Regions from separate parts of the Mesorhizobium sp. WSM4823 genome, predicted to be linked through region 2. Evidence: predicted binding sites of a transcription regulator. Region 2 holds the regulator's gene; each other region holds the start of a gene.
What was found. Region 2 encodes LexA, which represses DNA repair genes until DNA is damaged. Its sites were predicted from a motif close to TGTTCNNNNTGTGTTCNG; they were not measured.

Region 1: the regulator LexA is predicted to act here: its motif matches at 7,798-7,815, upstream of recA (recombinase RecA).
Region 3: the regulator LexA is predicted to act here: its motif matches at 2,522-2,539, upstream of AC0L26_RS13590 (DNA recombination protein RmuC).

Annotation. Positions count from the first base shown of each region.
Region 1 covers NZ_JBVVQL010000002.1:268,806-278,703, forward strand. The annotation lists gene sufB (Fe-S cluster assembly protein SufB) at 1-1,492, shown strand, start outside; gene sufC (Fe-S cluster assembly ATPase SufC) at 1,522-2,277, shown strand; gene sufD (Fe-S cluster assembly protein SufD) at 2,321-3,589, shown strand; gene AC0L26_RS06175 (cysteine desulfurase) at 3,690-4,931, shown strand; gene AC0L26_RS06180 (SUF system Fe-S cluster assembly protein) at 4,937-5,329, shown strand; gene sufA (Fe-S cluster assembly scaffold SufA) at 5,423-5,803, shown strand; gene AC0L26_RS06190 (GFA family protein) at 5,808-6,305, opposite strand; gene AC0L26_RS06195 (TfoX/Sxy family protein) at 6,396-6,719, shown strand; gene AC0L26_RS06200 (carbohydrate kinase family protein) at 6,689-7,663, opposite strand; gene recA (recombinase RecA) at 7,939-9,036, shown strand; gene alaS (alanine--tRNA ligase) at 9,319-9,898, shown strand, end outside.
Region 2 covers NZ_JBVVQL010000002.1:465,218-475,115, forward strand. The annotation lists gene AC0L26_RS07150 (ComEC/Rec2 family competence protein) at 1-1,486, shown strand, start outside; gene lexA (transcriptional repressor LexA) at 1,480-2,232, opposite strand; gene AC0L26_RS07160 (molybdopterin molybdotransferase MoeA) at 2,337-3,542, opposite strand; gene moaC (cyclic pyranopterin monophosphate synthase MoaC) at 3,542-4,039, opposite strand; gene trpC (indole-3-glycerol phosphate synthase TrpC) at 4,106-4,957, opposite strand; gene trpD (anthranilate phosphoribosyltransferase) at 4,962-5,972, opposite strand; gene AC0L26_RS07180 (peptidyl-prolyl cis-trans isomerase) at 5,969-7,861, opposite strand; gene tpiA (triose-phosphate isomerase) at 8,006-8,773, shown strand; gene secG (preprotein translocase subunit SecG) at 8,948-9,409, shown strand; gene AC0L26_RS07195 (L,D-transpeptidase) at 9,622-9,898, shown strand, end outside.
Region 3 covers NZ_JBVVQL010000004.1:323,927-333,824, forward strand. The annotation lists gene AC0L26_RS13570 (GNAT family N-acetyltransferase) at 1-509, opposite strand, end outside; gene fmt (methionyl-tRNA formyltransferase) at 506-1,435, opposite strand; gene AC0L26_RS13580 (plasmid stabilization protein) at 1,477-1,785, opposite strand; gene def (peptide deformylase) at 1,923-2,468, opposite strand; gene AC0L26_RS13590 (DNA recombination protein RmuC) at 2,572-3,846, shown strand; gene AC0L26_RS13595 (GFA family protein) at 3,851-4,255, opposite strand; gene AC0L26_RS13600 (cation diffusion facilitator family transporter) at 4,418-5,383, opposite strand; gene AC0L26_RS13605 (transglutaminase-like domain-containing protein) at 5,490-6,299, opposite strand; gene AC0L26_RS13610 (hypothetical protein) at 6,512-6,637, shown strand; gene sugE (quaternary ammonium compound efflux SMR transporter SugE) at 6,828-7,142, shown strand; gene AC0L26_RS13620 (DUF6481 family protein) at 7,229-7,657, opposite strand; partial or broken gene AC0L26_RS13625 (LLM class flavin-dependent oxidoreductase) at 7,889-8,951, shown strand; gene AC0L26_RS13630 (AI-2E family transporter) at 9,119-9,898, shown strand, end outside.

The DNA.
Region 1 (9,898 bases), 200 kb from region 2:
TCGGGTCCGAAAGATCGACGTCGACCAATATAAATACGGATTCCAGACCGAAATCGCGATGGACAAGGCCCCAAAGGGCCTGAGCGAAGACATCATCCGCTTCATCTCCGCGAAAAAGGACGAGCCGTCCTGGATGCTGGAATGGCGTCTGGAGGCCTATCGGCGCTGGGTGACGCTGGACGAGCCGAAGTGGGCACGCGTCCATTATCCGAAGATCGATTTCCAGGACCTCTACTATTACGCGGCGCCCAAGAGCACGCCGGGACCGACATCGCTGAGCGACGTCGATCCTGAACTGTTGAGGGTCTATGAAAAGCTCGGTATCCCGCTGAGGGAACAGGAAATCCTCGCCGGCGTGCAGAAGACCGATGCGTCGGAACTCGAGGAACCCAGCGACAATGTCTATAAGTCCGGCCGCGTTGCGGTCGATGCCGTGTTCGATTCCGTGTCCGTCGTCACCACCTTCAAAAAGGAGCTGGCGCAGGCCGGCGTCATCTTCTGCTCGATCTCGGAAGCCATCCGCGAGCATCCGGAACTGGTGCAGAAATATCTCGGTTCGGTCGTGCCGACCTCCGACAATTTCTACGCCACGCTGAACTCTGCCGTGTTCACCGACGGCTCCTTCGTCTTCGTGCCCAAGGGCGTGCGCTGCCCGATGGAACTGTCGACCTATTTCCGCATGAACGAGAAGAACACCGGCCAGTTCGAGCGCACGCTGATCATCGCCGAGGAGGGGGCTTACGTCTCCTACCTCGAAGGCTGCACGGCGCCGCAGCGCGACGAGAACCAGCTTCACGCCGCGGTGGTCGAGCTGATCGCGCTCGACGATGCCGAGATCAAATATTCGACGGTGCAGAACTGGTATCCCGGCGACGCCGAGGGCAAGGGCGGCATCTACAATTTCGTCACCAAGCGCGGTGACTGCCGGGGCCACCGTTCGAAGATTTCGTGGACGCAGGTCGAGACCGGCTCGGCCATCACCTGGAAATATCCGAGCTGCATCCTGCGCGGCGACGATTCCAGCGGCGAGTTCTATTCGATCGCCGTGTCGAACGGCTACCAGCAGGTCGATAGCGGCACCAAGATGATCCATTTGGGCAAGAACACGTCGAGCCGCATCATCTCCAAGGGCATTGCTGCCGGCTTCTCGCAGAACACCTATCGCGGCCAGGTCTCGGCACACCGCAAGGCGACCAACGCCCGTAACTTCACCAACTGCGACTCGCTGCTGATCGGCGACCAGTGCGGCGCGCACACCGTGCCCTACATGGAAGCCAAGAACGCCACGGCACAGTTCGAGCACGAGGCGACGACGTCGAAAATCTCCGAGGACCAGAAGTTCTACGTCATGCAGCGCGGCATTCCGGAAGAAGAGGCGATCGCGCTGATCGTCAACGGCTTCGTCAAGGACGTCATCCAGCAACTGCCGATGGAATTCGCAGTCGAGGCGCAGAAGCTTATCGGCATCAGCCTCGAGGGCTCGGTCGGCTGACCGGACAAAAATTTTCAGGAAAAAGACAAATGCTTGAAATCAGAAACCTTCATGCCCGCATCGTCGACGACGGCACCGAGATCATCCGCGGCCTGAACCTGACGGTGAAAGCCGGCGAGGTCGCCGCCATCATGGGTCCGAACGGCTCGGGCAAGTCGACGCTGTCCTATATCCTCGCCGGGCGCGAGGACTATGAGGTCACCGAAGGCGACATCCTCTATAACGGCCAGTCGATCCTCGAAATGGATCCGGCCGAGCGTGCCACGGCGGGCATTTTCCTCGCGTTCCAATATCCGATGGAGATACCGGGCGTGGCGACCATGGAATTCCTGAAAGTGGCGATGAACGAGCAGCGCAAGGCGCGCGGCGAGGAGCCGCTGAAGATCCCGGAATTCCTGAAGCGGGTGAAGGAGGCGGCGGCCTCGCTCAACATGGACATGGCGATGCTGAAGCGGCCGCTCAATGTCGGCTTCTCCGGCGGCGAGAAGAAGCGCGCCGAGATCCTGCAGATGAAGCTGCTGGAACCGAAGCTTTGCGTGCTCGACGAGACCGATTCCGGCCTCGATATCGATGCGCTCAAGATCGTCTCGGACGGCGTCAACGCGCTGCGCTCGCCGGACCGCGCCATCGTCGTCATCACCCACTACCAGCGCCTGCTCCAACATATCGTGCCTGATAGTGTGCACGTGCTCTACAAGGGCCAGGTGATCAAGTCGGGCGACAAGTCGCTGGCACTCGACCTCGAGGCCAATGGCTATGCCGGCGTGATCGGCCAAGCCGCGTGAGATGCCAGAAGGCCAAGAAGGCAAGCCAAACAAGGCGATACTGATGAATATGCATACTCAACCCCAGCGAACCCCGGCCGAAACGGCGCTGATCGACGCCTTCAGCGAGCGGCTGTCGCTGCTGCCTGGCGACGGCGCGGTGATGCTGAAGCGCGATGACGCCATCGAGGCGATCAAGAGCGGCCTGCCGACGCGGCGCATCGAATCCTGGCACTACACCGACCTGCGCCGCCTGCTGACTTCGGTTCCGGACTTCGATCCCGCAGCCGCCCCGAAAGCCATTGCACCGATCGTTGAAGGCTCCGCCGTTCTGCCGGTGCTGAATGGCGTGTCGAGCGCGAAGGTTTCCGCGGTCGAAGGCGTTACCGTGCAGCGCCTGTCGGAGAAACTGACCGACGGCAGCATCGCGCCCGGGCTCGATACCTATGGCGCCGATGACGCGATCGGCGCGCTGAACACCGCCTTTGTCGCCGACGGCTATTTTGTCGACATCGCCGACGGCACCGAACTGGACAAGCCGATCGAACTGCAGAACCTGCAATCCGGCGGCCAGACCCATGTGCGCCTGACTGTGCGCGTCGGTGCCGGCGCCAAGGCTGTTATCGTCGAGCGCCAGACGGGTGAGGGCGCCGCATTGGTCAGCTCGGTCAGCCAGCTTCTGCTCGGCGCGGGTGCCGACGTGACGTGGCTGATCGTGCAGGAGCAGCCGGATACCGCGACGCATCTTGCCCAGTTCAAGGCGCATCTCGGCAAGGGTGCGAAGCTGACGCTGTTCGTGATGAATGCCGGCGGCAAACTGGTGCGACAGGAGGTCGTCGTCAAGACGACAGGCGAAGGCGCCGATTTCACGCTGCGCGGCATCAATCTGCTGGCTGGTGACACCCATACCGACGTCACCATGGTCCTTGACCATGCGGTGCCGCATACGACTTCGACGGAAGTGATCCGCAATGTGGTCACCGGCCAGGCGCGCGGCGTCTTCCAGGGCCGCATCAACGTCCACCAATATGCGCAGAAGACCAACGCCAAGATGGCCTGCAACACGCTGCTCCTGTCGGACGATGGCGAATTCTCGACCAAGCCTGAGCTCGAAATCTTCGCCGACGACGTCGTCTGCGGCCATGGCGCGACCGTCACCGAGATCGACCACAACCACCTGTTCTACCTGATGGCGCGTGGCATCGACGAGAAGTCGGCCCGTGGCCTGTTGGTGAAGGCGTTCGTCGCCGAGGTGATCGAGGATCTGGACGACGAAACGATCGTCGAGGCGCTGGAAACGAGGCTCGACGGCTGGTTCGTCGCGCACGGGTGAGCGCCTGACCTTCTCCCCTTGTGGGAGAAGGTGGCCGAGCGAAGCTCGGTCGGATGAGGGGTGCTGGACGGAATGAGGCGGTGCTTCGAGAGAGCTTGTGATGGACCAGAAAGTCGAAAACATCCCCTACGACGTAGAGGCGATCCGCCGCGACTTCCCGATCCTGTCGCGGGAAGTCTACGGCAAACCGCTGGTCTATCTCGACAATGGCGCCTCGGCGCAGAAGCCGCAGGTCGTGCTCGACACCATCCAGCACGCTTATTCCCAGGAATACGCCAACGTCCATCGCGGCCTGCATTTCCTGTCGAATGCCGCGACCGATGCCTATGAAAAAGCGCGTGAGACGGTGCGCCGTTTCCTCAACGCGCCCACCACCGACAACATCGTCTTCACCTCGAACACCACCGCGGCGATCAACACCGTTGCTTATGGTTATGGCATGCCGAATATCGGGGAGGGCGACGAAATAGTCCTGTCGATCATGGAGCACCATTCCAACATCGTGCCGTGGCATTTTATCCGCGAGCGCCAAGGCGCCAAGCTGGTCTGGGTGCCGGTCGACGATCTCGGCGTCTTCCACATCGAGGAGTTCGAGAAGCGGCTGACCGATCGCACCAAGCTGGTCGCCATCACGCACATGTCGAATGCGCTGGGCACGGTGACGCCGATCAAGGAGATCGTCCGCATTGCGCATGCGCGCGGCATTCCGGTGCTGGTCGACGGCAGCCAAAGCGCCGTGCATATGCCGATCGACGTCCAGGATCTCGACTGCGATTTCTTCGTCTTCACCGGCCACAAGGTCTACGGTCCCTCGGGCATCGGCGTGCTCTATGGCAAGAAGGACATGCTGGAGCGCATGCGCCCGTTCATGGGCGGCGGCGAGATGATCGAGGAGGTGACGGAGGATATCGTCACCTACAACGATCCGCCGCACCGCTTCGAGGCAGGCACGCCGCCGATCGTGCAGGCGATCGGGCTGGGTGCTGCGCTGGAATACATGGAAAAGATCGGCCGCGAGCGCATCGCCGCCCACGAGGCCGATTTGAAAGACTATGCACATCAGCGGCTGCGGGCCATCAATTCGCTGCGCATCTTCGGCGACGCGCCTGACAAGGGCGCCATCATCTCCTTCGAATTGCAAGGCATTCATGCCCACGACGTGTCGATGGTGATCGATCGGCAGGGCGTTGCCGTTCGCGCCGGCACCCATTGCGCTCAGCCGCTGTTGAAACGCTTCGGCGTAACCTCCACATGCAGGGCATCGTTCGGCATGTATAATACCAGGGCCGAAGTCGACGCTTTGGCCGATGCGCTCGAAAAAGCGCGAAAGTTTTTCGGGTGACGATCATGGATGATGCCAGCCATACCGCTGAGACCACTTCGGAAACGACTGCCAACGGTCTGGTTTCCGCCTCGGCCATTCCCGCCGACGAACTGGCGCGGCTGACCGACGACATCGTCTCGGCGCTGAAGACGGTTTACGATCCGGAAATCCCAGCCGATATCTACGAGCTCGGTCTGATCTACAAGATCGACATCGAGGACGACCGCTCGGTCAAGATCGACATGACGCTGACCGCGCCCGGCTGCCCGGTCGCCGGCGAAATGCCCGGCTGGGTGGAAAACGCCGTCGGCGCCGTCGAAGGCGTGTCCGGCGTCGAGGTCAACATGACCTTCGACCCGCCCTGGTCGCCCGACCGCATGTCGGAAGAGGCGCAGGTGGCGGTCGGCTGGTATTGATGGGCGTACTTGCGCCGGGCAGAAAATTTCACCATTTTAGGTGAGGAATCATTCGGCAGGCCTTGAACCTGCGCGCAATGGAGAAAGAAAAAGATGGGACGCTTCGCCGTCATCACGATGACCGAAAAGGCTGCCGACAGGGTGCGCGAGATCGTCGCGACCCGTGAGAATGCGCACGGCATTCGCCTTGGCATCAAGAAGGGCGGTTGCGCCGGCATGGAATACACGGTCGATCTGGTGACCGAGCCAAACACCAAGGACGACCATATCGAGCGCGACGGCGCCCATGTCTATGTCGCGCCTGAGGCAGCGCTTTTCCTGTTCGGTACCGAGATGGATTTCGAGCAGACGACGCTGCGCACCGGCTTCACCTTCCGCAACCCGAACCAGAGCTCGGCCTGCGGCTGCGGCGAATCGGTTGAGCTCAAGCCGGCCGATCTGAAGGCCTTGGCCGAGGCACGCGCTTCGGCCTGAGCGGTCAGTCCACCCACATTCCCGTCCGCTTGTGCCAGTCGGCGATCGACTCCTCGGGATAGACATCGAAGCTCTTGTCATCCTTGCCGATATCGGGCTCGACCCAGTTCGCCTTGTATTTCAGCATGAGGTGCACCTTTTCAGGCGGTTTCGGCAGATCTGTGTTGATCGCCGAGGCGAAGGGATGGACCAACTCCGGCCAGGTCGGATCGTAGAGCCAGAGTGCCGATCCGCATTTCCTGCAGAAATTCCGCTCGCCTGACGAAATCTCGCATTGCGGATGTTCGTCGTCCTCGATCTCCGCCTGGTAGACGCCAAGATGGCGCTTGCCCTTGATTTTCAACGTGTCGAAATCGGCGCCGAGATTGATGGCAAAGCCGCCGCCGCCCTGCTGCTTGCGGCAGATCGAGCAGTAGCACAGCATGAACGGCACCGGCGTGGGGCTTTCCACCTCGAAGCGGACGGCATTGCACCGGCAGGACCCTTTGAGCAGAAGCGGCATGACAAAACTCCGACGAAATTGGTCTCAACTTGTCAGGATGGTGCTGGTCGCGGCGATGACAAGGAGAAATCCGGGTGACATGATCGACGCATGGACAATGAACGCATCGCCGAGCTTTTCGAAGGGCTTGGCCCGGTCAGCATACGAAAACTGTTCGGTGGCAAGGGCATTTATTTCGACGGCGTCATCGTGGCGATCGTCCTTCGTGGCGAACTTTTGCTGAAGGCCGACGCCGAAAGTGCGCCGGAATTCGAAGCGGCCGGCTGCCGGCAATGGACTTATACCGGCTCGAGGCATGGCAAGCTGGTCTCGATGCCGTATTGGAGCATTCCCGACAGTGCCTTCGACGATCCGGACGAGATGGCGGTGTGGGCGCGCCGGGCCTATGAGGCGGGGCGGCGGGCCGGCAAGTAGGCGGCCTCCCCGCTGGCAATTTCCCGTGCCTCGGGCACAAGCGTCAGCGCGTCGGCAAAACTCGCAGCCGTGAAAGCCGGCGCAAGCCCCGTACCCTCGACGGCAACCATCGCCGCGGCAACGCCTTCGCGCAGTGCTGCGCGCAGTATCAGGCCGTTGAGCAGGGCAGCCACCGTTGCACCCGCCAGCGCATCGCCGGCGCTGTCCGAGACCTTTCCTGGCGGCAGGATCGAGAAGGCGCCGGCTTCGTCGAAACCCAGCACCGGACCGTCATCGGCCGTCACCACGCCACCTTTGAGGCCCGCGCGCCTCAGACCGTCGACGACGTCTTGCTCCGCGGCGCCGGTATCGACATCGGCGAGTGCGACGGCCTCGCGCCGGTTCATGAAGACCAGCGCCAGACTGCCGAGCATCGGCGCGAGCCGCGTCGCCTTGGCCGGTGAGACGGCAAGGGCGAAGACCGGCTTGCCGGCGGCAAGCGCCACCAGCCGCTCCAACGCCGTCGACGGCAGGTTAGCGTCGCACAGGACCGCATCGGCAGTGTCGATGGCCTCGCGCACCTTGGCGCGGCGGATCTGCTTGGCAAGCGCCAGATCGTAGAGCGCCATGTCGGCAAGGCCGACGATCAGCGCGCCGTCGCCGTCGACCAGCATCGTGTTGCTCGGCGTCGCGCGATCGAGGAACACCGCGGACAGATCGGCAATGCCGGCAGCATGGATGGCGCGCGACACCGTATCGGCCGGAGCATCGCCGCCGCGCACCGAAAGCAGCGACCCGGAGACGCCGCGCCGCACGGCGCTGCGCAGGGCATTGAAGACGGCGCCGCCGACAGCCTCACGCATCGTGCCGGGATTTGACGCCGCCGACACAAAAGCGCCCGAGACCTGGCCGCGTCGGTCTATATAGGCGCCGCCTACGGCCAGGATTGTCGGCGACTTCGTCATGCCGGCGAGATGACCTTTGCTGATTGCCGGGTGGAGACTAGGTTGTCCGGCGCAACCCGGCAACCTACGGCGCGATTCGGAAGATGGCACCACGATCCCGCCGAGGGTGCGGGATAGATCCGAGCCGAAAAATGCGAAACAAAAAAAGAACAAATACGGATATCGTTTGTTTTTCAGCCATTTGATGCCTCTTGCCAAACGAGAACAAATAAGGTACAAATTAAGAAGGATTACGGATTGTCCGGCCTTCATTGACGACCAAGGGGTGATGTATCATGGCTCAGAATTCTTTGCGGCTTGTAGAGGACAAGGCAGTGGACAAATCAAAGGCTCTGGATGCGGCGCTGTCGCAAATCGAGCGTGCTTTCGGCAAGGGCTCGATCATGCGGCTCGGCGCAAACGAGCAGGTCGTCGAGATCGAAACGGTGCCGACCGGCTCTCTCGGCCTCGATATCGCGCTTGGTGTCGGCGGTCTGCCGCGCGGCCGCATCGTCGAGATCTATGGGCCGGAAAGCTCGGGCAAGACGACGCTGGCGCTACACACGGTGGCCGAAGCCCAGAAGAAGGGCGGCATCTGCGCCTTCGTTGATGCCGAGCACGCACTCGACCCGGTCTATGCCCGCAAGCTTGGCGTCGATCTGGAAAACCTCCTGATCTCGCAGCCTGACACCGGCGAGCAGGCACTGGAGATCTGCGACACGCTGGTGCGTTCCGGTGCCATCGACGTGCTGGTGGTCGATTCGGTCGCGGCGCTGACGCCGCGCGCCGAAATCGAGGGCGAGATGGGCGATTCGCTGCCCGGCCTGCAGGCCCGCCTGATGAGCCAGGCGCTGCGCAAGCTGACCGCCTCGATCTCGCGCTCCAACACCATGGTCATCTTCATCAACCAGATTCGCATGAAGATCGGCGTCATGTTCGGCTCACCCGAGACCACGACCGGCGGCAACGCGCTGAAATTCTATGCTTCGGTGCGGCTCGACATTCGCCGCATCGGCTCGGTCAAGGATCGCGACGAGGTCGTCGGCAACCAGACCCGCGTCAAGGTGGTCAAGAACAAGCTGGCGCCGCCCTTCAAGGTGGTCGAGTTCGACATCATGTATGGCGAGGGCGTGTCCAAGACCGGCGAGCTGGTCGACCTCGGCGTCAAGGCCGGTGTGGTCGAGAAGTCGGGCGCCTGGTTCTCCTACAATTCGCAGCGTCTCGGCCAGGGCCGTGAGAACGCCAAACTGTTCCTGCGCGACAATCCCGACACGGCGCGCGAGATCGAGCTGGCGCTGAGGCAGAATGCCGGGCTGATCGCGGAGAAATTCCTCGAGAGTGGTGGTTCCGAAGGCGGCGACGATGGTTTCGAGGATGAAGCTGGCGCGATGTAAGGCCTCAGTGGTGGCCAGAGTTTGGCCATAATCCCGGTTCATCACCTCCAGCTTATGTAATCGAGTTCTGTATTGTTGCGTTTCAAACCGCCGGCTTAGCGCCGGCGGTTTGCGTTTCAGATGTAGCGCGGAGACGACCGGCAAGCGGCACGAATTGGCCCAATTCCGTGTTTCTGGACAGGCTGCGGCGTGATCGCTAAAAGGCCAAGTCCATCTTCTAAAATGAAGACCCCATTTACCGTCGGCCGGGCCGGCGATTCTCTCCAGAAGGCAGAATTATTCATGAGTGGCGTGAACGAGATCCGGTCGACATTCCTCGACTATTTCCGCAAGGAGGGTCATGAGGTCGTCGCGTCGAGCCCGCTGGTGCCGCGCAACGACCCGACGCTGATGTTCACCAACGCCGGCATGGTGCAGTTCAAGAACGTCTTCACCGGCCTGGAAAAGCGGCCCTATTCGCGTGCTACGACGGCTCAGAAGAGCGTACGCGCCGGCGGCAAGCACAATGACCTCGACAATGTCGGCTACACGGCGCGCCACCTGACCTTCTTCGAGATGCTCGGCAATTTCTCATTCGGCGACTATTTCAAGGAACGCGCCATCGAGCTTGCCTGGAACCTGATCACCGAGGAGTTCGGGCTGAAGCAGGACAAGCTGCTGGTCACCGTCTATCACACCGATGACGAGGCCGCCGACTTCTGGAAGAAGATCGCCGGCTTTTCCGACGATCGCATCATCCGCATTCCGACCTCGGACAATTTCTGGGCAATGGGCGATACCGGACCTTGCGGACCGTGCTCGGAAATCTTCATCGACCGTGGCGAGCACATCTGGGGCGGCCCTCCCGGCAGCCCCGAGGAGG
Region 2 (9,898 bases):
CGAAGAGATCAACGAATCGATGCGGCGCACCGGCATCTATCACATCATCTCCATTTCCGGCCTGCACATGGCGCTTGTCGCCGGCACCATCATGGGATTGCTGCGCGGCGCCTTTGCGCTGTTTCCCGATTTTTCGTCGCGCAGGCCGGTCAAAAAATATGCGGCCGGCGCCGCACTCGTTTCCATAGCTGCCTATCTCATTTTTTCCGGTGTCGTGGTCGCGGCTGAGCGCAGCTTCATCATGTTGGCGGTGATGCTTGTCGCCGTGCTGTTCGATCGGGCCGCACTCACCATGCGCAATCTGACGATTTCAGCGATCGCCGTCATCGTCGTGTCGCCGCACGAGGTGGTCGGCCCCAGCTTCCAGATGTCCTTCGCCGCGACCGCAGCCCTCGTAGGCGCCTATGCAGGCTGGTCAGACTATCGTGCCGACAAGGCCAAGGCGCCGCCGCAGCGACGGTCACCGGTCGCTTTCGTCACGCGGAAACTCCTCGCTGGGACAGGTGCAATCGCAATGACCTCCATCATTGCCGGCAGCGCCACCGCGCTTTTCGCCATCTGGCACTTCCAGCGCGTCTCGCCGCTCAGCCTGTTCGCCAATCTGGCCGTCATGCCGATCGTCACGGTCGTCATGTTCCTGGCCGTCGTCAGCGCCTTGGCAATGCCTTTCGGCCTCGACGGGCCTTTCCTCTACATGATGGGCAAGGGGCTGACGGCGATGATTGCAATATCGGGATGGATCTCCGAGCGTTCGCCGGTCGATGCAGTCGGGCTGATTTCGTTGCAGTCGGTTCTGATGGTGACGGTCGCCCTGGTCATTGCCACAATGGCGACGACATGGTTGCGGCTTGCGGCACTTCCCTTTGCGCTCGCCGGCCTGCTAACGATTTCCGAGACACGCACCCCCGACGTGCTGATCTCGGAGGACGCACATCTGGTGGCGCTGCCGATCGGCGGCGGCGAACTTGCCATCAACCGAGTGCGTTCGAACGAATTCACCACCGACAATTGGAAACATGCGCTGATTTCAGCGACCATTGTCGAGCCGGAGACATTCGAAAAAGGAGACGTGCGGTTCGACATCGCCGATCCGGCCGACCTGCCGCCGGGATCGCCTTTCTACTGCACTGACGGCCTCTGCATCGCCCGGCATCCGTCCGGCGCGATCATCGCGCTCGCCGATGACCGCAAAACCGCGCGGCCAGCCTGTGGCTTTGCGGATTTGATCGTCATCGACGATGCCACGGCCTATTATAATCCCTGCCGCAACCCGCTGGTTCTCGTCGTCACCAAACGCCAGCTCGCTCGCATGGGCAGTGCCGCCGTTTTCTTCGACCCGCTATCTGCGACGACGCGCGCAGAAATCCGTTTTGCCGTCGAACAGCCATATAGGCCCTGGCATGAGCAGCGGAGATTCTCGCGCGAGGCGAGGGGCTTGCCGCCATACCGCAAGGCCGAGAAACCCGGGAAAGCTGTCGCTCAGTAACGCCGGATCAACCCGACCAGCTTGCCTTGCACCTTGACCCGGTCCGGCCCGAATATGCGCGTCTCATAGGCCGGATTGGCGGCTTCCAGGGCGATCGAGGCGCCTTTGCGGCGGAACCGCTTCAGCGTCGCTTCCTCCTCGTCAACCAGGGCGACAATGATCTCGCCAGGTTGGGCGGTGTCGGCGTTGCGGATGATGACCGTATCGCCGTCAAAAATGCCGGCCTCGATCATCGAATCACCTTTGACCTCCAGCGCGTAGTGCGCGCCGCCGGTGATCATGTCCGGTGGCACCGAGATCGAATGCGTCTGGTGCTGGATGGCATCGATCGGCACACCGGCAGCGATACGACCCATCACCGGGATGGAGACGGTGGCGACAACGTCGTCGTCGTTGCCGGCCGCAGGCATGCGTGAAGGCGCCGGCTTGATCTGCCGCCCGAGGCTGCCCTGCCCATGGCTGCTCTGCCCAAGGCTGCCCTGAATGACGCTCGGCGAGAATTTGCGCGCCGCATTGAGGCCGGGCGCGATCGAATCGGGCAAGCGCAGCACTTCCAGCGCGCGAGCGCGGTTGGGCAGCCGGCGAATGAAGCCGCGCTCCTCCAGCGCCGTGATCAGCCGATGAATACCCGACTTGGAGGCGAGGTCGAGCGCTTCCTTCATCTCGTCGAACGATGGCGGAATGCCGCTTTCCTTCAGCCGCTCGTGGATGAACATCAACAGCTCATGTTGTTTGCGTGTCAGCATCGCGACCCCCAACAGAATCAGAAAAACAAACCCAGAACAAACACTATCTGTTCCAGTTGTGTTCCGCAACTGTTTAAAGTTTAATGAATGCGTTGACGGTTTGTTCAGCGTAACATCAGCACGCTGCAGGCGGCGCCTGTCGCGGCTGGGGGTGCAAATGGCTCACGCACGATCAGCCCGTTCGCGTCGGCCAGCATCCTGAGCATCGAGGAATCCTGGATGCCGAACGGCGTCGCCGTTAGCGTGCCGGCGTCTTCCTTCACCACCGCGCGTACATAGTCCTGCCTGAGATCGTTGGCCGGCATGGCGGCGCCGAGCCGCGCCTGACGCATGTCCTGCCGGTAGGCGCGGCCGCCGAGCCGCGCAAGCAACGGCTTCAGGAAAAGCTGTGTGCAGACCAGGCTCGCCACTGGATTGCCAGGCAGGCCGATGCAGCGGACGTCGCCCAGCCGGCCGAACATCAGCGGTTTGCCCGGCCGCATGGCGATCTTCCAGAAATCGAGCGTCATGCCTTCGCCAGTCAGCACGTCATGGACAAGGTCGTGGTCGCCGACTGAGGCGCCGCCCAGCGTGACGATGACGTCGGCTCCTGCATCGACCGCTTTTTTCACCAGCGCGGCGATCGCCTCCTTGCGGTCGGAGGCGATGCCGAGATCGAGCGCGTCGGCGCCGACCAAGCGGGCTGCGGCGGCGACGCCATAGGCATTTGACGAGATGATCTGGTCGGGGCCAGGCTCGCTGCCCGGCGGCAGCAATTCGTCGCCGGTAGCGATGATGGCGACCAACGGCCGTTTCACCACGCTGACCTGCGGATGGTTGGCCGCCGCCGCCAGCGACAACGCCGCCGGATCAAGCAGGCGGCCTTTCTCCAGCAGAACGTCGCCCTTTGAGAAGTCAAGCCCGAGGCGGCGGATGTTGCGGCCCTCAACCGTCGAAGCGGTCACTTCGATGCTGCCACCGCCGAGGTCGCGGACATTCTCCTGGATAACGATGGTGTCGGCGCCTGCGGGAAGCGGCGCGCCGGTGAAGATGCGCACGGCCTCCACCGGGCCGACTGTTCCGGCAAAGCCGCGTCCGGCCGGCGCTATGCCGATCACCGAAAGTGTTGCCGGCACGGCGGCGACATCCTCGACCCGCACTGCATAGCCGTCCATGGCGGACGCGTTGAAGGGCGGCTGGGTGCGGAGCGCCGTGAGCGGCTCCGCCAGCACGCGGTCGGCGGCGTCCATCAGGGCGACGCTTTCAGCTCGCAAGGGCGCAGCATCTTCAAGCAGGCGCTCTAGCGCCTCGGCGACCGGAAGCAGCGCCATTATTGGCCCGCCTCTTGGGCGCCTACCTTGTAGTCGCCGGATTTGCCGCCGGTCTTTTCCACCAGCCTGATGCCGGAGATCACCATGGCGCGGTCGACCGCCTTGGCCATGTCGTAAATGGTCAGGCAAGCGACCGAGACGGCGGCCAGCGCCTCCATCTCGACGCCGGTCTTACCGGTGACGCGGGCCAACGCCGTGACCTTCAGGCCGGGCAGCGTCGCGTCCGGTTCGATGTCGACGGATATCTTGGTCAACAGTAGCGGATGGCAGAGCGGAATCAGCTCATGCGTCCTCTTGGCCGCCATGATGCCGGCGATGCGCGCCGTACCGAGCACGTCGCCCTTCTTGGCGTCGCCATCGAGGATCATTTTGAGCGTCTCCGGCAGCATCGAGACGAAACCCTTGGCGATCGCCGTGCGCGTCGTCTCCGCCTTGTCGCCGACATCGACCATGTTGGCTTCGCCTGTCGCGCCAAGATGGGTGAGGGCAGCCGCCATCGTCAGATGGCCTTAAAGCGACGTGCGTCCGTTTGGACGCACATAGTACGCTCTAGCACGCTGGATTTATGCATCGTGCTCTCCGAAAATCGATTCCGATTTTCGGGCCGATGCATGAGCCGGTGCCTTGCCCGTCAAAAGCAGGTGCGTTGCGGCAGCCACGTCCTGTTGCCGCATCAGGCTCTCGCCGACAAGGAAGGTGCCGATGTCGCTTTTTTCCAGCCTGCGGCAGTCCTCGTGCGAGAAAATACCGCTCTCGCTGACCAGCAGGCGGTCGGCCGGCACCATCGCCGCGAGCCGCTCCGAAGTATCGAGACTGGTTTCGAACGTCCGGAGGTTGCGGTTGTTGATGCCGATCAGCCGTGACGACAGTTTCAGCGCGCGTTCCGTCTCGACCTCGTCATGCACCTCGACCAGCGCGTCCATGCCGAGTTCGAAAGCTGTCGTTTCGAGCTCCCTGGCCATGGCGTCATCGACGCTCGCCATGATGATCAGGATGGCATCCGCGCCCCACGCGCGGGCTTCGAACACCTGATAAGGCTCGAACAGAAAATCCTTGCGCAAGGCGGGCAATGTCACGGCGTTACGCGCATCGGTGAGGAATTCAGGCGCGCCCTGGAAGGACGGCGCGTCGGTCAGCACCGAAAGGCAGGCGGCACCACCTTTCGCATAGGCCTTGGCCAGTGTCGGCGGATCGAAATCGGCGCGAATCAAACCCTTGGACGGGCTCGCCTTCTTGATCTCGGCGATCAGCGCGAAACTGCCGGATTTGCGCTTGGCTTCAAGGGCCGAAAGAAAGCCGCGTGGCGCATCGGCGTCTTTCGCCCGCGCCTTGATCTCGGCAAGCGGCACGCGCGCCTTTGCCGCCGCGATCTCGTCGCGCTTGTAGGCTTCGATCTTGCGCAGAATGTCAGACACGGCTCTATCCGTTCGAAATCTCGACCAGTCGGTCGAGTACTTGCAGCGCGCGGCCGCTGTCGATGGCTTGCGCCGCCGTCGCCATGCCGTCGGCAAGCGTCGTCGCCTTGCCCGCCACCACCAGTCCGGCGCCGGCGTTCATCAGCACCGTGTCGCGAAAGGCGCCGGCAGCGCCGCCCAGCATGTCGCGCAGCGCCTGGGCGTTGTAGGCGGCGTCGCCGCCGCGCAATTCGTCCTTGGTGTGACGCTTCAGCCCGACCGCTTCCGGGGTCAGTGTGAAGCTGCGGATCTCGCCGCCGACCAGTTCGGCCACTTGGGTTTCACCGGTGGTGGTAATCTCGTCATAGCCGTCGCCATGGGCGACCCAGGCGTGGTCGGTGCCCAGCGCCTTCAACGTCTCGGCCACCGGCATGATCCACTCCGGCAAGAACACGCCGACCATCTGTCTGGCAACACCGGCCGGATTGGAGAGCGGACCAAGCAGGTTGAAGATGGTGCGGGTGCCGAGCTCGACGCGGGTCGGGCCGACATGCTTCATCGCCGGATGATGCGCCGGCGCGAACATGAAGCCGACGCCTGCATCGTGGATGCAGCGGCCGATCGTTTCCGGCGGGATATCAATCTTGACGCCGAGCGCGGTCAGCACGTCGGCGGCGCCGGTCTGCGAGGACAGTCCGCGGTTGCCGTGCTTGGCCACCGGCACCCCGCAGGCGGCGATGACGAAGGCGGATGCGGTCGAGATGTTGACGCTGTGCGAATTGTCGCCGCCGGTGCCGACGATGTCGATGGCGCCAGCGGGGGCATCGACGCGCAGCATCTTGGCGCGCATGGTAGCGACGGCGCCGGAAATCTCGCTCACCGTCTCGCCGCGCACGCGCAGCGCCATCAGGAAGCCGCCGATCTGGCCGGGTGTCGCGTCGCCCGACATGATGATGTCGAAGGCCTCCCGCGCCTCCTCGAAGGAAAGGGCGTTGCCGGCCGCGACCTTGGCAATATGGGACTTGAGCGCGCTCATCTGGTCAGGGCTTGGGCAACGGCGGTCTGGTCGATGCGAACGTCGTATTGCGTCTGCAACTGCGCCACCAACTGGTCGAGCAGGTCGCCGGACATGCCGGAGGTGAAGGATTTCTGCGCGTCGTCCGGTACCGAGCTGGCGTCGGCTCCGGCAGGCTCGAAGACTTCGGCGATCTTGAACAGGATCTGTCCGTCGCCGGTGGGCGAGGGGATCAGCCCGGTCCCGCCTTCGCCTTCACCGAACATCGCCGCGGCTCCTTCTTTGCCGAAATCGACGTCGTCCGCCTCGCGCTTGACGCCGCGCTTGGTCTTCTTCTCGAGCTTGAGCTCGCTCGCGATCACATCGAGCGTGGCGCCAGCATCGAGACGCTTTTCGAGTTCGTTCGCTTTTGCGGTGAGCCGCTTGGTCGTTTCCGCTGCCGTCCAGTCGGCCACTACCTTCTGGCGGACTTCCTCCAGCGTGCGGTCGCGGGCCGGCGTGACCGAATCCACCTCGTAGAACACGAAGCCGTTGCCGGCGGTGGTGAGGTCGGGATTCTCGGCGCCGGGTTCGGCGTCGAACACCGCTTTGATGAGATCCGGCGATTCCGGCAGGTCGTTGACGACGGTGCCGTCCGGCCTCTGGCCGGTGCGATCGATCGCGTCAATGGTGACGACCTTCAGCTTCAGCTTTTCGGCAGCTTGCGCGAGCGTGCTGCCCGAAGCGCGCATATCTTCGTAATTGTCATGCACATCAAGCAGAATGCGGCTCGCCTCGCTCAGCGCCAGATCCTTGCGGATCTCAGCGGACACTTCGGCCAGCGGCTTCACCACTTCGGGCTTGATGTCGGTGACGCGCAGCAGCACCGGACCAAAAGCGCCCTGAACGACCGGGCTGACCTCGTTGGCGTTGAGCGCGAAGGCGGCGTCTGCCACCGCCTTGTCGGCGATCTTGTCCTTGGTCAGCGTGCCGAGCAGCGTGTCGGCTTGCGTCTTACCCTCGGCGGCAACGATCTTGTCGAAAGTTGCGCCGGTCCTGAGTGAATCGAGCGCTGCCTTCGCGGCATCAGGCGTCTTGAACACGAGCTGTTCGATGGTGCGCGTTTCCGGCGTGGTATAGCGCCCCTTGTTCTTGTTGTAGTCCTCGCTGACCTGTTGGTCGGTCACGGCGCTCAGATCCATAATGTCTTCCGGCTCGAGCCTGACATAGGAGAATTTGCGGTATTCGGGCGCCGCATAAGTCTTCTTGTTTTCCTCGAAATAGGCCGAAAGCGCGCTGTCGGATGGCGCTTCAATCGGCTCGACCAGCGATTTCGGTAAGGTCACATAGTCGATGGTGCGGTCCTCTCCACGATAGAGTGCCACCGCCTTGAAGAAGGTATCCGGAACCTTGAGGCCGTCCGAAACCGCCTCGACGATCTGCTGGCGCACAGCTTCCTGGGCGCGATTCTTCAGATAGTCTTCCGGCCGCATACCGACCTGTTGCAGAATGTATTCGAACGTTCTCCTGTCAAATCTGCCGCCGGGACCCTTGAAGGCCGGGTCTTCATGGGTGAGTTGGGCCAGCCGGTCCTTGGACAGTCCAAGCCCGAGCTTGCGGGCCTGTTCATCGAGGACTGCACCCGACACGAGTTGCACCAGGACCTGGTTGTCGAGGCCAAGCGCCGTCGCCTGCTCGCGGCTGATGCGCTGGCCGAATTGCTGCGACATCACGCTGATCTGGCGATCATAGGCGAGGCGATACTCATTGATCGACACTTTGGTGCCTCCGGCCGTGATAACCGCGTCGTGACCTGCAAAACCACCCGCCACCTGCCCGGAAATGCCCCAGACGAGAAAACTCAACACCAACAATATCAGCAGCGCCTTCGCGACCCAGGTCCCCGCCGCGTTTCTCAAGATACCAAGCATGGTCACTTCCGATTTTTGCGCATTTTCGCATGCGCCGAGTCTGAAACAAGCGCAATAGCGTCCTTCCGGCCCACTGTCGATTGCTTTGTGGGCTGAGTTTGCTAGTGAGGACACAGCCGAATATTGCCCGGAGAAGCAAATCCCATGACGCCAGGAATCCGCCCGCTGGTCGCAGGCAACTGGAAAATGAACGGCACCAGTGCCTCACTCAACGAACTCAGGATGATCGGCAACGGCTTCATGAGCGGACTCGATGCTGAGACCGAAGCGCTGGTCTGCGTTCCGGCGACCCTGCTTGCGCACGCTGCAGAGATTTTGTCGCGCACGCCGGTCCGGGCCGGCGGCGAGGATTGCCACACCAAGGAGAGCGGCGCCCATACCGGCTGCATTTCGGCCGAAATGCTGAAAGATGCGGGCGCCAGCCACGTCATCGTCGGTCATTCCGAACGCCGCGCCGATCACAATGAGGACGACGCCATTGTACAGGCCAAGGCGTCCGCCGCGTGGCGTGCCGGGCTGGTGGCCATCATCTGCATCGGTGAGACGAGAGCCGAGCGTGAGGCGGGCGCTACGCTCGACGTGCTGTCGCGCCAGATCGCCGGCTCGGTGCCGCCCAACGCCACGGCGTCGAATACCGTCATCGCCTACGAGCCGGTATGGGCGATCGGCACAGGACTGACGCCGACCGCCGCCGACGTTACCGAGGCGCACGTGCATATCCGCGAAAAACTGTCGGAAAAGCTTGGCAGCGCAGCGGCGAAGATGCGCATTCTCTATGGTGGCTCGGTCAAGCCGTCGAACGCCGTCGAACTGCTTGGCGTGAAAAATGTCGACGGCGCGCTGGTCGGCGGCGCCAGTCTGAAGGCGGCGGACTTTCTCGGCATCGCCGAAGCCTATCGAAATATATCGTAGCACCCAGCCCTGTCGGGCTAGGATAGGCAGTGCCGCAGCGGAAATCGTTGCAAAGGGCGCATTGCTTCCCATATTCCGGCTGCGGGCTTGGAAATGCCATCAAAGCATTGTATTGAGCCGCCTCCAAATCACCGGTCGTATCCACGGCCGGGCAAGGCTTTGCCAGGATAAACTATGGAAACCGTACTGATCGTCGTCCACCTCATGGTCGTGCTCGCTCTTGTCGGCGTGGTGCTGCTGCAGCGCTCCGAAGGCGGCGGCCTCGGCATCGGCGGCGGATCGGGCTTCATGACCGCGCGCGGCGCTGCCAACGCGTTGACACGGGCGACGGCGATCCTGGCGGCGGCTTTCTTCGTCACCTCGCTGACGCTGTCGATCATCGCCCGTTACGGCGAGAAGCCGATCGATATTCTCGATCGCGTGCCGGCGGCGAACGGCGCGGGCGGTGGCGTGCTCAACCAGTTGCCTGGCACTACGGCGCCTGCGCCGCCTTCCGGCAACACGGCACCGACGCCGCCTTCCGGCAATGATGCAGCAGCGCCGGCTCCCACTGCGCCGCCTGCCGCGGATTCGACCACGCCGCCGGCCACAAACGGCGCCACGGCGCCGGTGACGCCGCAGGTTCCAAACCAGTAATCAACGGACGTCCGGCGCCGCGATCTGTTGTTGTTTGAACACAGTCGCGGCAAATGCCGCACGATCACGCAGATTCGACCGGGCACGGCACGACGCGGCGCTTGAGGCGACTTCGATTAATCGATTATAGATTGCGCGCGGCACTTTCGGGGTCCTTGGGGGACGCCGGGCGACGCCGTGGGCAACAAGCATTGAACGATCGGATCTTCGCCATGCAGCTTCGCAGCTTCATTTTAGCCGGCCTTTGTGCCGCGCTCAGCCTTGGTGCGCCCGCTTACGCGGCCATGCCGGCGGGCAATTCGGCCTCTAAGGCCGCAGTGACAACGGATGTCGTCAACGTCGCCGCCAAAAGCGATACGGCGCAACTTAGGCTCCTCAAAAAGAAGAAAAAGCCGACTTCGGACGATCTTGCCCAGATCGGCAAGCTCGAAGCCAAGATCGCCGCCGACAAGGAGGCCGCTCGAGCCAAGGCGATCGAGGCCAGGAAGC
Region 3 (9,898 bases), on a different contig from region 2:
TAGGCGGCGAGCGCAGAGCCGAAGGCCGAAGCGTAGACCAGCTTGCCGGTCTCAGGCGCCTCGCCCCAGGCAAGCGCCTGCAATGCGTCGCCCTGGTATTCGCTTTCGAATTTTTCAGCGCGTGCGTGGCTGTAGCCGAAACGGCTGTAATAGGCGGGGTCGCCAAGCACCACCGCCAGCAGTTCGCCAGCGTCCTTCAGACGGATATGTGCCTCGCGGACCAGCGCGCCGCCAATGCCGGTGCCATGGAATGACGGCTCGACCGCCAAAGGCGCCAGCGCCACCGCCGGAAAGCTCTTGCCGCCGTTCTGGACGAAAAGCCTGGAAAACAGGATGTGGCCGACCACCTGTCCATCTTCGTCCGCCACCAGTTCGACGACGGCATCGCCGCCGGTGACCAGCGCGTCTACCAATCCGGCCTCCGCCTGCTGGCCGAATGCATGTTCCTCGACGAGGCGGATCGCCTCACGGTCCCGCGGCGTCGCCGCGCGTATCGACATCATGCTCATGAGAATTTCATTCCTTTTTTGAGCTTGGCCCCGCGCAAAAACTCCTGCGCGGCAATGGGCCTGCCGCCCGCACGTTGAACTTCGACCAGCCTGATCGCGCCTGACCCGCAGGCGACCGTCAGCCGGTCGTCGAGAATTCCTCCCGGCTCGCCGGCGCCTTGCGAAAGCGTCGAGCGAATGAGTTTCAGCCGTTCCAGGCAGCCGCCGATTTCGATCTCGCACCATGCGCCAGGAAAGGGCGACAGGCCGCGAACATGATCGTGGACTTCGCCAGCAGGCCGCGTCCAGTCCACGCGCGTCTCCGCTTTATCGATCTTTTTGGCATAGGTCACCCCCACCGTCGCTTGCGTGGTAAATGTCAGGGCATCCCTTTCCAGCCGTGCCAGCGCTTCCGTCATCAGCGCAGCAGCAATGAACATCAATCGATCGTGCAGATCGCCGGCCGTCATATCGGGGCCGATGGCGCATTTTTCAACCATGGCCACCGGGCCGGTGTCGAGGCCTTCTTCCATACGCATCACCATCATGCCGGTTTCCGCATCGCCAGCCATGACGGCGCGCTGGATGGGGGCAGCGCCGCGCCAGCGCGGCAACAGCGATGCGTGGCCATTGAGGCAGCCGAGCCGCGGCGCCTCGAGAATGGGTTTGGGCAACAGCAATCCATAGGCGACGACGACGGCGACGTCGGCCCGCAAGGCTCGGAACGCCTGCTGCTCGGCCTCGCTTTTCAGCGACACCGGCGTCCGCACCTCGATGCCCAACCGCTCCGCCTCGCGCTGCACCGGCGACGGCGTCAGCTCCAGCCCGCGGCGACCGGCGGCGCGCGGCGGCTGGGTGTAGACGGCTTCTATTTCATGCCCGGCTTCTGCGATCGCCCGCAGCGTCGGCACCGAGAATTCGGGCGTACCCATGAAGATGACGCGCAGGGGCATTTTTGTTCCGGTCTTGGTCTGGCCGTTAAGTCGGCTCAGGCACCTGCTTCAAACGGATTTACGAGCTTTAGGTTAAGCCCGTCGAAGTCGCGTTTCCGTTCCGCCTCGATCTCGTCCGTTATCTTTGCGAACTCATCGTCAATCGCATTTTCTGCGGCGAATGCCGAGCGAATCGCGTCCCATGCTGAAAGACCCGGTTCTGGCTTGGCTTCTCGTTCCGCGATCATGCCTTTATGCAAAAGATCGATCGCCTTGCCCGACAAGCTCTGGCCGCATTTGCGCGCCGCCAGTTCGATTTCGCGCTTCAAAGGTTCGGGAATGTCCCTGATCAGCATATCGGCCATCGGCGTCTCCATCTGACATTATGATATCGCCATAAGAATGATATCGCCATAAGAGCAAAGGCTGGCAATCCTTCTCGCACGTATGTCTTGCCGTCGTTTGGCTTGGAGGGGGCTTCCGCGAATTGCCCTAATGATGCCTATCCCACCAGCTTGCCTGGCGCCTTGTTGCCCGGCGGCTTCTCCCTGGCGAGCTTCTTGAACTTCTTCACCACCATGTCGCGCTTCAACTTCGAAATGTGGTCGATGAATAGAACGCCGTTGAGATGGTCGATCTCATGCTGCAGGCAGGTCGCCATCAGGCCTTCGGCCTCGATCTCTTGCAGCTTACCGTCGCGGTCGAGATATTTCACGCGCACGGCGGCGGGCCGCTCCACCTCGGCATAGTAATCCGGGATCGACAGGCAACCCTCCTCATAGACCGATCGCTGATCGGCGCTGTCGAGGACCTCGGGATTGATGAAGACATGCGGCGCCGGCGTCTCGTCCTCCTTGGCGAGGTCGATCACCAGCATGCGCAACGGTTCGCCGACCTGTATCGCGGCCAGACCGATGCCAGGCGCATCATACATGGTCTCCAGCATGTCGTCGGCGAGTTTGCGCAAGGCGCCGTCGACGCGCTCGACCGGTTTCGAAACCTGGCGCAGGACGGGATCGGGAAGAATGATGAGAGGCTTGATCGACATGGCGTCTCACCTAAGACGTCGCACGAAAAGCGTCAACCGGGCCTTTGAAGTGCCGTTCACGTTTTGATCTGTGCCATCAGGCCGAATCATCTATGCTGTCCATATGAACGAGTTGACCACCATCCTATCCGAACCGATCGCTCGGCTCGGCGCCACCACGATCACGCTCGGCCACGCACTGGCATTCGGCGCGATCCTGCTCCTGGGCCTGTTCGTGGCGCTGGTCATCGCGCTGTGGCGGTCGGCCAAGGCGCGTGCGGTGGCTGCCGCGGAAGCCGCCGATCACGCCCGCGACGCCGAGGCGCGGATGGCAGGCATCCTGCAAAGTCAGGCCGAAATGCAGGGCCGCATGGGCGCCATCGCCGAAGTGTTCGGGGCTCGGCAGGCGGAGCTCACACAGTCGATCGGCCAACGCCTCGACGCGATGACCGGCCGTCTCGGCCAGACCATGACCGAGCAGACGAAATCGACTCATGAGAGCCTGGCCAAATTGCAGGAACGGCTGGCGGTCATCGATACCGCGCAAGGCAACATCCAGTCGCTGGCCGGCCAGGTCGTTCAGCTTCAGGCGATCCTCTCCAACAAGCAGACGCGCGGTGCTTTCGGCCAGTCGCGCATGGAGGCGATCGTCGCCGACGGCCTGCCGCACGGTGCTTACGAGTTCCAGGCGACCTTGTCGAACGGCAGCCGGCCCGACTGCCTGGTGAAGATGCCGAACGGTGCGCCCGCACTTGCCATAGACGCAAAGTTTCCGCTGGAAGCCTGGAACGCCATCCGTGCCGCCGAAGGTGTCGATTTGCAGAAAGTCGCCGCACAAGCGTTTCGGCGGGATATCGAGGTGCATGTCCGCGACATATCAGAAAAATACCTGATCCAGGGCGAGACGCAGGACACCGCCTTCATGTTCGTTCCGTCGGAATCGGTGTTCGCCGAGATCCACGAGAATTTCGAGGGGATTGTCCACAAGGCGCACCGCGCCCGCATTGTCATCGTCTCGCCGTCGCTGCTGATGCTGTCGATCCAGGTCATCCAGGCGATCCTCAAGGACGCCCGCATGCGCGAGCAGGCGCATTTGATCCAGGGCGAAGTCATCCGGCTGATGGAGGATGTCTCGCGTCTCGACGAGCGGGTGCGCAAGCTGCAGAGCCATTTCGGCCAGTCTGCCAAGGACATCGACGAGATCCTCGTCTCGACGTCGAAGGTGACCAAGCGCGGCCAGAAAATCGAGGCGCTGGAGTTCGGCGCGCAGCCTCCGGAGGGGGATGCCGGATCGGCCGCTACGACCTATGGGGCCGGCGCGAGGGCCGAAGCAGGCGCACGCATCGCCGACTCCAAGACCGGCCAGCTGAGATTAAGGGTCGTCGAAGGCGACGACTGAGAGGCTACTGCTCCTCGACGATCGTCATGCCTTCGAATTCCGGCAGCCAGTGCAGCGCCGAGCGATGCCAGATCTGTCGTCTCGGGGTCAGTTCATCGCGCTGCCGCGCCGTGCCGACCCTGATGCCGTAGACTTTCGGCCCGTCGCCGACCGACGTGGCGTAGAGATGCGAACCGCACTCGCCGCAAAAGGCCTGGGCGCGCCTGGCGCCGCTCGGCGCGGTCTTGATGTAGATCTTCGGCGTGCCCCTGATGATCCGGTAGTGATCCTCCGGCGCCGGCACGGTCACTCGAAATGCCGTTCCGGTCAGTTTCTGGCAATCGGTGCAGTGACAGATACTGGTCTTTTCCGGATCGACCTCGGCCTCGTAAGTGATGGCGCCGCAATGGCACCCGCCGTCGATTTTCATCTTCGTTCCTCCCGAAATCCGTTCAGCATCTCAGATCGCCCTGCATTTGGACGCACATAATACACGCCAATACTTAGAATCCACGCATCGAGCTTCCGAAAATTTCGATTTCTCGGGCCGATGCGGTGGCATGGCAAGTGCGCCAGGCGAACGGCAAGCCGGCTAGTCCGGCGCATCTTTAGACGCTGCTTCGATCACCTTGCGCCGCTGCTCCCACATCCCGGTCGTCTGCGGCTTGACGAACAGCCGCTTGATCTCCGGCACCTCTGCTTTCAGCCGCGCCTCAATGCGTTCCACGCAAGCCTCGATCGCGGGCGCCGACAAATGGTCCTCGAACTCGATGCTCAAGCCGGCGACGATCTCCCGGGGACCCATATGGATGGTCAGCACGCCGTTGGCCCGCTGCACCGCCGGATCCTCCTGGGCGATCGTCAGCACTTGCTTCTGCGTCTCGGGCGAGGCCGGTTCGCCCATCAGCAGGCTCTTGCTTTCGCGCGCCAGGAAGATCGCCGTCCCTGCCAGAATCAGGGCAATGCCGATCGACGCCGCTCCGTCGAGTTGCGGCATCTCCAGCACCTCCGCCGCCAATATACCGGCGAAAGCGACGATCAGGCCGAGAAGGGCAGCGCTGTCCTCAAACAGTACAGTGTAAACGCTGGGATCCTTGCTGAGCTGCACCGCCTCGATCCAGCCGAGCCTGCCTTTCTCTCGGCGGAACTCCCTCAGCGCCACCCACCAGGAACTGCCTTCGAAAAGGAAGGACAGGCCGAGGACGATGTAGTTCACCTTGGCATTGACGACCGGCTCCGGCGCCATGATGTGCATCACGCCCTCGTAGAACGACACGCCGGCGCCGAGTGCAAAGACGAGAAGAGCGACAATGAAGCTCCAGAAATAGAGCTCGCGTCCGTGGCCGAGCGGATGTGTGCGATCGGGCGGGCGGGCGGCGCGGTGCAGGCCGAAGAGCAGCAGGCCGCCATTGCCGGTGTCGACCAGCGAGTGCACGCCCTCCGACAGCATCGCCGAACTGCCGGTGAAGAAGGCGGCCGTGAACTTGGTCAGCGCGATCGCGAGATTGCCGGCGAGCGCCGCGTAGATGACCCTTTTCGACCCGCCATGCGCCGCCATGGTGTGCTGCCCTGTTCGATGTTCGCAGCTTAACGGCGCACCCGCCGAAGCTCCATAAGCATTCACAACGCGCGAACCATCCGGTCGTTCAAAGGATGCGCCGACGCTATTCGATGATCTCTTCCGTCCAGACCTTGAAACCGGCCAGCGTGCCCGGCCCGAAAATATGGGTCAGCGGCACATCGGCTGCATCGCGGCCGGAGGCGATCAGGATGCGACCTATGCGCGGCTCATTGTTGCGCGGATCGAAAGCATGCCAGCGACCGCCTAGATAGACCTCCATCCAGGCAGCGAAATCCATGTCCGACCATGGTTTCGGCAGGCCGATGTCGCTGATGTAGCCGGTGCAGTAGCGGGTCGGGATGTTCAGCGCGCGGCAGAAGGCGACGGCGAGGTGGGCAAAATCGCGGCAGACGCCGCTTTGCTCACGATAGGCTTCGGCCGCCGTGCGCGTCGGCCGCGCATTGCCGTAATTGAAGATGATGTGGTTGTGGACGAAGTCGCAGACCGCCTGCACGCGTGGAATGCCGAGCGATGTGTGGCCGAACAGCCGCCATGCCTCGTTCGCCAGGACGTCGCTCTCGCAATAGCGGCTCGGCAGCAGGAACAGCAATGTTTCGGACGGCAGGTCGCGCACCTCGTGCTGCCACGCAACCAGCTCGCCCATTTCGAAAGTTCCCGGATCGCGGATCACCGCGTCCGTGCCGAAGGTGAAGCGACCCGGCGGGGCAACAAGACGGTTGCACCAATTGCCGAAACTGTCGCGGTAGCTCTCGATCGGCACTGGTGGGTTCGAGGTCAGGAAATCCGGCCGCTCGAGATCGGAAGCGCGGGAATAGTGGACGTTAAGCATCGCGATCAGCGGCGTTTCCTGCGGAAAGTCGAAGCTCATCTCGCAGCCGATGTGGATTCGCATTGTCGTCCTGACCGGCCTGCCGGATCATCGCCCGGCGAAGGCGCGGGCTGTTGCTGCAGTGCAAAAAGATAATTGCACGGACCAACGCTGTTTACGAGCGAATTAGAAGCCGGTTGATGGCCGCCGGCCGGCACCGGCGCCAGATTATGCCTCTTGCGGTTCGGCGTTTCTCTTGGTTCATTTCGCTTGCCACAACCGGAGGAAAACGAATCATGGCTAAAGGTGCGATGAAGGCGGGCAAAGAGGCCCGCAAACCGAAGAAGGACGCGAAAAAACCCGCCGCTGCCCCGGCCCTGAAAGCGCCGCCCGTCAAGGCGACCAAACTCAAGGACAGGTGAGCCTCAGCGTTCGGTTCAAGGTGAGACCCGCAGCATTTCAGGCCTGATCGCCATCAGCGATTGGTGCTGAAATGTTGCTGGTGTCGCTGTTGATAGGGCGCCCGAAAATTTCTATATCAATGCAGCGAAGACGACTTCGCGCTTTCTCCGAAATCCGCCGGGACGACCCGCAATCCATTGGAGCGTTCCGATGTCGTGGATTCTTCTCTTCTTCGCCGGCCTGTTCGAGATCGGCTGGGCAATCGGCCTCAAATACACTGACGGCTTTTCGAAGCCGTTGCCGACGGTCCTGACGGTTATCTCGATGATCATCAGTCTCGCCCTGCTCGGACTGGCGCTGAAGACGCTGCCAGTCGGCACCGCCTATGCGGTGTGGACCGGTATCGGCACCGTTGGCACAGCGCTGCTTGGCATCTGGCTGCTCGGCGAGCCGGCGACCGCGATCAGGCTGGGCTGCATCGCGCTCATCGTCTGCGGCATCATTGGGCTGAAGCTAGCGGCCTAGTTTTGCTGCAAGGCCGCAGCACAAACGCCTTCAGGGCCGCTGCAAGGCGGCCCTGAATTTGATTCGTAAATCGCGCTCTAGGTACGCTAGCGCGCGGAAAAGCCCGGAGGCGTCCTGCCGGTGCGCTGCTTGCGCGCCGCATAGCGTGCGTCGCGCTTGGCCTTGCGCTCGGCCTCGTCGGCGAGCAAACGAGCGATGCGCTCGTTCTCTTCGGCTTCCCGGATCTTCGCTTCCGCCTGTGCAGCTTCTTCGGCAGCGATACGCGCTGCTTCGGCAGCGGCTTCGCGCTCGGCCTTTTCGGCCGCTTCGCGCGCCAGCTTTTCCTGCTTCAGCCTGGCCTTTTCGGCCTCGCGTATCGCACGAGCTTCGAGGATCGCCTTGCGTTCGGCCTGTCGGGCCAGCACCGCTGGATCGTCTGCTGCCGGTTTTGCTTTGAAGCGCTCGAGAAGCGCCTTCTTTGCCTCGTTTGCGGCATTGCGCCGCTCGAAAACGTCTTTTTCCCTGTAGATAGCCAAGTCCACTTCCCTGAAGTCAATTTGCGAGGCTTACATACGCGTGAAAGCCGAGAGTTCAAGCGCCAAAACGGTATGCCAGCCATGAAATTCTGAGCTGTTGCAGTCGGGAGACGCCTTTTCGGCTGAATTCGGCTGAAACGGACATGCACTGTTCACCATCCGGCCCTCTGGCGGCGCGGCGGACTGGTCGCTACCTGTAGCGCGAAAAACAAAACACGGGGATGACACATGATGGAACTCGGTCTCTACACCTTCGCCGACGTCAGCCCGGAACCGGGGTCCCGGCGCCATCGGTGCGCATGAGCGGCTGCGCAATTTGATCGAAGAGATCGAGCTGGCCGACCAGGTCGGCCTCGACGTGTTTGGGCTGGGCGAGCGTCACCGCCCCGACTACGCCGCTTCAGCGCCGGTCGTAGCCCTGGCCGCGGCGGCCGAACGCACCAGGCGCATAAAGCTGACCAGCGCGGTCACCGTGCTTTCCTCCGACGATCCGGTTCGCGTTTTCCAGCAGTTTGCGACACTCGATCTTTTGTCCGGCGGCCGGGCCGAGATCATGGCCGGGCGCGGCTCGTTCATCGAATCGTTTCCGCTGTTCGGCTATGATCTCGAAGACTATGACGAGCTCTTTGCCGAAAAGCTCGACCTGCTGCTTGCCATTCGCGATCATGTCAAGGTGACCTGGTCGGGCAGGCTGCGCGCTCCGATCAACGATCGTGGGGTCTATCCTCGCCCCTTCCAGGACAGATTGCCGATCTGGATCGCGATCGGCGGTACGCCGCAATCCGCCGCGCGGGCCGGCGCACTCGGCTTGCCGCTGGCGTTGGCCATCATCGGCGGCGAGCCGGCGCGGTTCGCGCCGCTGTTCGATATTTACAGGGAGGCGGCCAAGCGGGCCGGCAACGATTCGGCTGATCTCGCCACCAGCCTCAATGTCCACGGCTTCATCGCCGAGACCACCGACCAGGCGGCCGACGATTTTTATGGACCGCAGGCCGAGGTGATGAACCGCATAGGCCGCGAGCGCGGCTGGGGTCCGACGTCGAGGGCGCATTTCGACCAATCACGCGGCCCGAACGGTGCGCTGTTCGTCGGCAATCCCGAACAGGTGGCCGAGAAGATCGTTACCCAGCACAGGATATTCGGCAACGATCGCTTCCTGCTGCAAATGGCGATCGGCACCATGCCGCACGCCAAGATCATGAAGGCGATCGAACTCTACGGCACCAAGGTGGCGCCGATCGTGCGCAAGGAAACGGCGAAGGCCATTCCCGCCGTGGCCGCGCCTGCCGCCTGATTCCCAATCGCCTGATTTCCCAATTGCCTGATTCCAGTCACCTGATTCACTGGCATGGCCGTAACCGCCTGCCGTCAATGCGCCCACGCCGGCTAACGGAACTTTGAGGCGGCAAAGGCGTTTTGCCCAATGGCCTACACCATTGCGGTGTGCCCCCGAGGGTCAGAATGAAAGCCGAACCCGCCGCTTTGGGCGTTGCCGAAAGCCCGGATCCGCGCGCCGCGGCGCGCGCCGATACCCATCTGATGCGTTCGCTGCTCATCGGCATCTTCATCCTTATGGCGATCTACGCGCTCTACTTCGCCCGTGCCTTTTTTATGCCGGTCATTCTGGCTTTCCTGCTGGCGCTGACGCTGACGCCGATCGTCCGCTTCCTGCGCAAACATGGCATGCCCGACGTCATGTCGGCGACATTGCTGGTGCTGCTGTCGTTCTGCGTCGTCGCCATCGCAGGGTATCTGCTCAGCGGCCCGGTCATAGACCTCATCAACAACACCTCTTCGATTGGCCAGCAACTTACCGAACGACTCGCGCAACTGCGGCGTCCTTTCGAGAGGATCCTGGAGATTTCGCGTCGGATAGAGGGGCTGGCGGAGACATCCCAGGAGCCGGGCGTTCAGAGGGTTGCCATGGCGCGATCCGGCATTCTATCGCAAGCCGCCGGCAATCTTCTGTCGGCGGGCACCAGCATTGCCATCGTCTTCGTCCTATCTTTGTTCCTGCTCGCCTCCGGCACGATGTTCTATGAGAAGATCGTCCAGTCCTTTCCCAGCCTCAGCGAAAAGAAGCGGGCACTGCGCGTCGTCTATGACGTCGAACGTGAAATCTCGCACTATTTGCTTACCGTCGCCGTCATCAATACATGCCTAGGATTGGTCATCGGGCTCGGCCTCTGGGCACTCGGCGTGCCCAACCCGCAGGTCTGGGGCGCGGCAGCGGCTCTGCTC